One region of the Pandoraea sp. genome, then DNA from elsewhere that is predicted to be linked to it. Evidence: predicted binding sites of a transcription regulator. Region 1 holds the regulator's gene; each other region holds the start of a gene.
The links. Region 1 encodes FNR, which switches genes on or off when oxygen is low (the NO sensors DNR and NnrR bind a similar motif). Its sites were predicted from a motif close to TTGATNNNNATCAA; they were not measured.

Region 1 (2,269 bases):
GCGCGAGCAGGTCGATCTGCGCTTGCGCGGCCGGATCTTCGAGTGGCGGCAGCGCATCGAGCGCGCGCAAGCCCAGATCGTCGAGAAAGTCCTTGGTCGTCGCATACAGGCCGGGGCGCCCCGGTACATCGCGATGACCGATGACCTCGATCCAGCCACGATCTTCAAGCTGTTTGATGATCTGCGTGTTCACCGTCACGCCGCGAATCTCTTCGATGTCGCCACGCGTGACCGGCTGACGATACGCAATGATCGCAAGCGTCTCCATGACGGCGCGCGAATACTTCGGCGGCTTCTCCGGATTGAGACGGTCAAGGTATTCACGCATGCGCGGACGGCTCTGGAAACGCCAGCCGGTGGCCAGTGCCACCAACTCCACACCTCGGCCATCCCATTGCACGCGGATTTCCTCGAGCAGCGCACGCACCGTGTCACCGGACACAGCGTCATTGAAGAGCTTGCGCAGATCGCCGACCTTGAGCGGCTCCTGCGCGCAAATCAACGCGGTCTCGAGGACGAGTTTCGCCTCTTGGGTATTCATGTGCGACTAAGCAGACCGGGGGCTTGGCGACCCGGTATCAGGAATAAATGGATGCTTGGAACACGAGAAACGGTCGTAACCGCTTCGCATAAGCGCGCGCCCGATTGTGTTCGGTCGTAGTGACGGCGGCGCGACCTGAATGCTTCGAAACGACCTGCCGGGAAAAAACGCCCAGGCCGATAGTGCGGCGAGACGGACGTCCGGTATGTGCGCAATTATTACTGAAACACCGACGCGCGTAAAGCGCCGTCGAAATCCTGACGACTTCGCAGGGGAAAACGATAGGCTAACGCCCCATGGTAGACTCTCAAAAAAAATCGCCAGGGGCCCCCATGACCACAGAAATCGGTCGCATTCCTATCGCTCAGCCCCGTTGTTCCACATGCTCGCTTGGGCAGTTCTGCCTGCCGGTGGGCATTCCGGAGCCCGAGCTGGAACGACTGGATGCACTCGTGAACGAGCGCCGACGCCTCAAGAAGGGCGACGTGCTGTATCACGCCAATGATGATCTGAACGCTGTCTACGGCATTCGTTTCGGCTCACTCAAAAGCTGCATCACCGCGTCCGACGGGCGCGAACAAGTCGTCGGCTTTCATCTTCAGGGCGAACTGATTGGCCTGGACGCTGTCGCCGACAATCGTCACCCGACCGCCGCCATCGCGCTCGAAGACAGCGAACTGTGCATTGCCCGCTTCGGCGAACTGGAGACGCTATCGCGTCAGGTGCCAACGCTGCAACGTCAACTGCACCGTCTCATGAGCCAGGAAATCCGCAACAAGCACCAGCAACTGCTCACGCTCGGCACCATGCGCGCCGAAGAGCGTCTGGCCGTCTTCCTGCTCAACCTCTCCGAGCGGCTTGCCGCGCGCGGCTACTCAGCCAACGAGTTCGTGTTGCGCATGAGCCGCGAGGAAATCGGCAGCTTCCTCGGTCTCAAGCTTGAAACCGTCAGCCGTCTGTTTTCGCGCTTTGCGCAGAACGGCATGATCGAAATACGTCAGCGCCATGTGAAGATCGTCGACGGGGCCGCGCTACGAAGCCTCGCAGGCGTTCCCTGCTGATGCTTGCCGGCGGGGGCGCCCGAGCGCCTTCGCCTGTCGTCGGTGCTCTGCATTTCCGATAAGCTACCGCTTCGGCCCTGGCGTCGCCTTGCGCCAGATCAAGAGTTGCTCGTCGGCGGCGACTCGATCCCAGCGTTCGACAAGCTCGGGCAAACCCTCCATAATCGGCGCGTTCGCCGGCCGGCACACCGGGTGTCCGGCGCATCACCCCGACGGAGGCCGTATTATGCCCGCTGCCATTTTCCTGAGTCCGGAAGACGCCGAACATGCATACTACGAGGCGCTTCGCGCCGGTGATACCGATGCGCTGATGGCGGTCTGGTCGGAAGATGAAGAGATCGCCTGCATTCACCCGTCGGGGCCACGGCATGTCGGCCCGGCGGCCGTTCGCACCAGTTGGCAGCAGATTCTCGCCAACGCCGGGCTACAGGTGACGGTCAGCCAGCTTCAAGTCGCTCGCAACCCGTTGTGCGCGGTCCACAGCGTGCTCGAACAAATTCAGGTCGAAGCGCGTCCGCAAGCGCGCTACGCCTTCGTGCTCGCCACCAACGTCTATATGAAGGAAGCCGACGGTTGGCGGCTCGTGCTGCATCACGCCAGCCCGGCGATCGGTCACGAGGACACCGGCGCGCAACTCGCGCAGACCCATCGCCTGCACTGACGCCCC
Region 2 (2,269 bases), on a different contig from region 1:
GGCGCGACAATTTGCCGCATCGCGCGCCGGGTGCTGAAAAAAGGGAGCGCCACGGCCCCCCAAGGCCGGGTCGGCGCTCCGCCCCGGCAATCAGAACTTCATGCCCACCCCCACACCGACGATCAACGGATCGATGTGCAGCGTGCCCAGGTCAGTGCCTGCGAGCGAGGTATCGGTCTTCATCCAGACTTTCTTGACGTCGATGTTGAAGAACAGACGCTTGGATATCTGAATGTCCACCCCCGCTTGCAGTGCAGGGCCGACGCTATGATTCTTGATCGAGATCGGTGTGCCGCCCGCGTTGAGGCTGCTGTTCCAGAAGCGCGTGTAGTTGATGCCGGCTCCGACGTACGGCCGCACTTTGCCCGCGTGATTGAAGTGGTATTGCAACAGCAGCGTTGGTGGCAACACGTTCACGCCGCCGAGATGTCCGAGGTTGGACGTGAGCTGATGACGCGACATGCCGAGAATCAGCTCGACGCCGACGTTATCGAGAATCATGTACGTGAAGTCGAGCTCCGGCACGATCGCGTTATTCACGCTCACACCCAGCGACGGCAGCACACTGCCGCTCGCATGCGAGTCCGGCAGAATGCCGATGGCGCGCACGCGTGCGAGGATATCGCCGGCATAGATGCCCTGCGAGCTGTCCTTGATGAAGCCAAAGGTGGCCGCCGCCCCGGGGCGGGCGTCATCTGTGGAGGGTGAGGAGTCTTGCGAATTCGCTTGTGCGCAAGCGAACGGGCTGAAGAAGGCGGCACCGGTGACAAGCGCGGCTGCGACGGCCGCAGCGCCGAGGGAGTGCTTCATGATGGTTTCCAAAGTCGTGAGTGAGCACGGCCGATGGTAGAAGCAGGTCCCTGCGGCGAACTTGATGCGCATCAAGCGCGAGAAAACGCGGGTGCTTTGTGCGACAAACTGTCGCGCGCCCATGACGGACTTCGTGGCATTCAGTCGCGGGGCAGCAACACGACCGTGAGCGAACGCACCCCCTGCGCCCCCTGGATGAGTATGCCCTCGATATCGGCTGTGGCCGATGGGCCGGTGACCAGCACCGCGTAGCGCACCGACGCGAAGTCGGGCAGGCGATAGATGTCCTGCAGGCCGTCGACGATGTCGTTCGGGTCGAGCAATACCACGAGATGCTGCACGAGGTAGCCGAGTGCGTTGACACCATACTCCTGCTCGGAGAGCCAGACCGAGCCGGTCTCGGCAATGCCGAATCGGGCCCGTACGATGCCGACGTCGACATCGTGCAGCGACGCAGGCGCGCGCCTGCGCTCGAGCGGTGCGGCCGAGGTGGCTTCCGGCGTTGCCGTGACGGGGGTCACGCCGGGAAAGCGTTCGGCGAGCCACGCGGGCAATGCCTGCGCGCTGCCCAGCGACGCGAGCTTGCCGCCCATCGCGATGAGGTTGTCGCCAAAGCGTTCGCGCCGGTCACCGGCAGGTGTCTCGAAAACCGGCAGCTCGGGCAAAGGAAACCGCTCGCGCGTGCCATCGGCGGGACGCTCGTCGTCGCGTAACGTCACACGCTGCGCGGCGCGCACGCGCACGAGAAATTCTTCGCGGGAAGTGCTCATGATTTTTCCTTGCGCGCGGCGTCGTTCGATCCCCGGTGGGCGTCATACCAGTCCCGGAACGTCTGTGTGGGGGCCTCCGGCAGATCGCGGCCCTTGCCCCACGTGTTGAGCGGGTTGTAGAGCACCAGGTTGGGCAAACGGTGCAGCGCGGTATTCATCGATTTGACCGACGCGCGATACAGCACCGGGTTGGCGAGCAGCTTGCCGGCGACCTTGATAAGGCTGCGTTTGACGCGCGGCAATTCGCCTTCCTCGGCCACGATCTGACGCCACTTGTAGAGCTGCTCGTGAATGTTGATCCGTACCGGACAGACGTTGGTGCAACTGCCGTTCATCGTCGACGCGAACGGCAGCGCGCTGTAGCGCTTGAGGTCGTAGGCCGGATTGAGAATGGCGCCGATCGGCCCGGCGTAAGTGCTGCCGTACGACAAACCGCCGCTGCGCCGGTAGACCGGGCAGGTGTTCATGCAGGCACCGCAGCGAATGCACTTGAGCGAGTACCAGAAGTCGTCCATGGCGAGACGCGCCGAACGGCCGTTGTCCACGATGACGAAATGCATCTCCGTGCCCGGGCGCGGCGCACGAAAGTGCGACGTGTATTGGGTAATTGGCGACCCAAGTGCGCTGCGTGAGAGCAAACGCACGAACACGCCGAGATCGGCCATGCGCGGAATCAGCTTCTCGATGCC
Region 3 (2,269 bases), on a different contig from region 1:
GCGCGACGACCTTCAAGGTGCCTTTCGGATCGCGCGACGCGCTTGAGATGAGCGCATCGGCCTCGTCGACTTCGTCGATGATCTGCCGGCAGCGTTCGAGATACACCTGTCCGGCGCCGGTCAGCGACAGGCTGCGGGTGGTGCGGTTGAGCAGACGAACGCCAAGATGCGATTCGAGTTCCGCGACGTGCCGCGTGACCACAGCGGCCGACAGATCCATCTGGGCGGCCGTACGGGCAAAGCTCCCGTTGTCGGCCACTTTGACGAAAACGCGCATCGATTGCAGACGGTCCATGTTGTTTCCAATCTTGAGGTGCCGCGTCGTGCTGGCAGGAGATTAAGACGAGCATCGGCGGCCGACCGGCAATTCACCGGCGCTGCGCCTACCTGCGGGCACCGGGTGGACCGCCGCCCCAGACCGTTCCGGGGCGCGCCGCGCGCGTGCCGCCAGGACTCTCGACACGGCGGGGACTTCAATAAGGCGTAGGGCTGGTTCACGCAAAGGATGTGAACAGGTGCTAGCTTACCGTAGGCAGCCAAAATTTGCCCGGCGCGACAGCGACGATTGCGCATCACCGCCCCGTTCCATGCGCGCGTTGGCGTCCGGATACGTATCGAATGCCGGTCGCCACGCAACATCGTTCGCCATGACGCCCTTCGCCCGCAATGCCCCCCATGCCCTCCCATGCCCCCCACGCCGGGCGGGGTGTTTGACGCAAGTCAGAGCGGCGCGTTCGTGGCGACGCTACAGTCGAACGTCACCTATTGTTACCGGCCCGCCCATGAATCCCCTCTCCGTTTTGCCGACGCCGTGCGCCAACGCCCCGGCCTCAAGCGAATCGCCCACCGGCTCGCCATGCCCCGGCTGCGCAAAGCGCGCGTTGGACGAAGGCCACGGGCATTCGCGATGCGCGTCACGCTCGGCGGAGCGAACCGTTGCCGCTCCCGTTGCCGCCCCAAGGGTTCCGCTTCACTTCGACGCGGAACTGCTCGGCCGCTATGACGTGAATGGGCCGCGCTACACGTCGTACCCGACGGCACTGCAATTTCGCGACGACTTCGGCGCTGGCGACTACGTGCGCGCTGCGGCGCAGTCCAAGCGCACCGGCAAACCGCTCTCGCTCTACGTGCACGTTCCGTTTTGCGACACGGTGTGCTTCTACTGCGCGTGCACCAAGATCGTGACGAACAATCGTGCTCACGCGAACGCCTATGTGGAGCGTCTGCATGTGGAGATCGCGCGACAGGCCTCGCTGCTCGGTGCGGGTCGCTCGCTTGCGCAGATGCATTGGGGCGGTGGCACGCCGACGTTCCTCTCGTTGGAACAGATCGCCTCGCTCGTCGACGCCATCGGCCGCCACTTCGTGATGACGCACGACGACAGTGCCGAGTACGCCATTGAAATCGACCCGCGCAGTGCGGGTCCCGCGTCGATTCGCGCCTTGCGTGCGCTCGGCTTCAATCGTCTCTCCATCGGGGTGCAGGATTTCGATCCCCGCGTCCAGGAAGCCATTCATCGCGTACAACCACGCGCATTGGTCGAGGCCGCGCTCGATGCGGCACGAAGCTGCGGCTTCCGCTCGGTCAACTTCGATCTGATCTACGGCTTGCCGCATCAGACACCGGCGTCGTTCTCAAACACGCTCGACGCCGTGATCGAGATGGCGCCGGAGCGCCTGTCGGTTTTCAGCTACGCCCATCTGCCGCAGCAATTCAAGATGCAGCGCTGCCTGCCCGACGCCCTGCCGGACGGCCCGCAAAAGCTCGCGTTGCTGCAGACGATCATCGCCCGGCTCAGTGACGCGGGCTACGTGTACATCGGCATGGATCACTTCGCGCGCCCCGACGACGAGCTGGCGCGGGCGCAGGCCGCCGGTACCCTGCATCGCAACTTCCAGGGATACAGCACGCGGGCCGATTGCGACCTGATCGGTGTGGGCATGTCGGCCATCGGCCGTGTGGGGGATAGCTACGCGCAGAACGCCAAGACGCTCCAGTCGTATTACGACGCGATCGATGCTGGAGGACTTGCGATCTCCCGTGGCGTGCGGCTCGATGAAGACGACCACCTCCGGCGTGACGTCATCTCGCGCCTGATGTGTCGCATGTCGCTGGACTTCGCCACGATCGAGCAGGCGTACGGTATCGACTTCGCCTCGTATTTCGCGAGCGAACTGGGCGAGTTGGCCGATCTCGCGGCCGACGCGCTCGTGGCCATCGACACCCAAGGGCTGCGAATCTTGCCTGCGGGGCGTCTGTTGGTGCGCGT

Region 2: the regulator FNR is predicted to act here: its motif matches at 872-885, upstream of ACE3UG_RS05305 (OmpW family protein).
Region 3: the regulator FNR is predicted to act here: its motif matches at 711-724, upstream of hemN (oxygen-independent coproporphyrinogen III oxidase).

What each region holds. Positions count from the first base shown of each region.
Region 1 covers NZ_JAYRUC010000015.1:91,417-93,685, reverse strand. Annotated here, with positions in the region: gene scpB (SMC-Scp complex subunit ScpB) at 1-541, opposite strand, end outside; gene fnr (fumarate/nitrate reduction transcriptional regulator Fnr) at 874-1,602, shown strand; gene ACE3UG_RS13780 (nuclear transport factor 2 family protein) at 1,829-2,263, shown strand.
Region 2 covers NZ_JAYRUC010000005.1:77,273-79,541, forward strand. Annotated here, with positions in the region: gene ACE3UG_RS05305 (OmpW family protein) at 91-810, opposite strand; gene ACE3UG_RS05310 (lactate utilization protein C) at 951-1,580, opposite strand; gene ACE3UG_RS05315 (lactate utilization protein B) at 1,577-2,269, opposite strand, start outside.
Region 3 covers NZ_JAYRUC010000004.1:138,234-140,502, forward strand. Annotated here, with positions in the region: gene ACE3UG_RS04610 (LysR family transcriptional regulator) at 1-295, opposite strand, end outside; gene hemN (oxygen-independent coproporphyrinogen III oxidase) at 783-2,269, shown strand, end outside.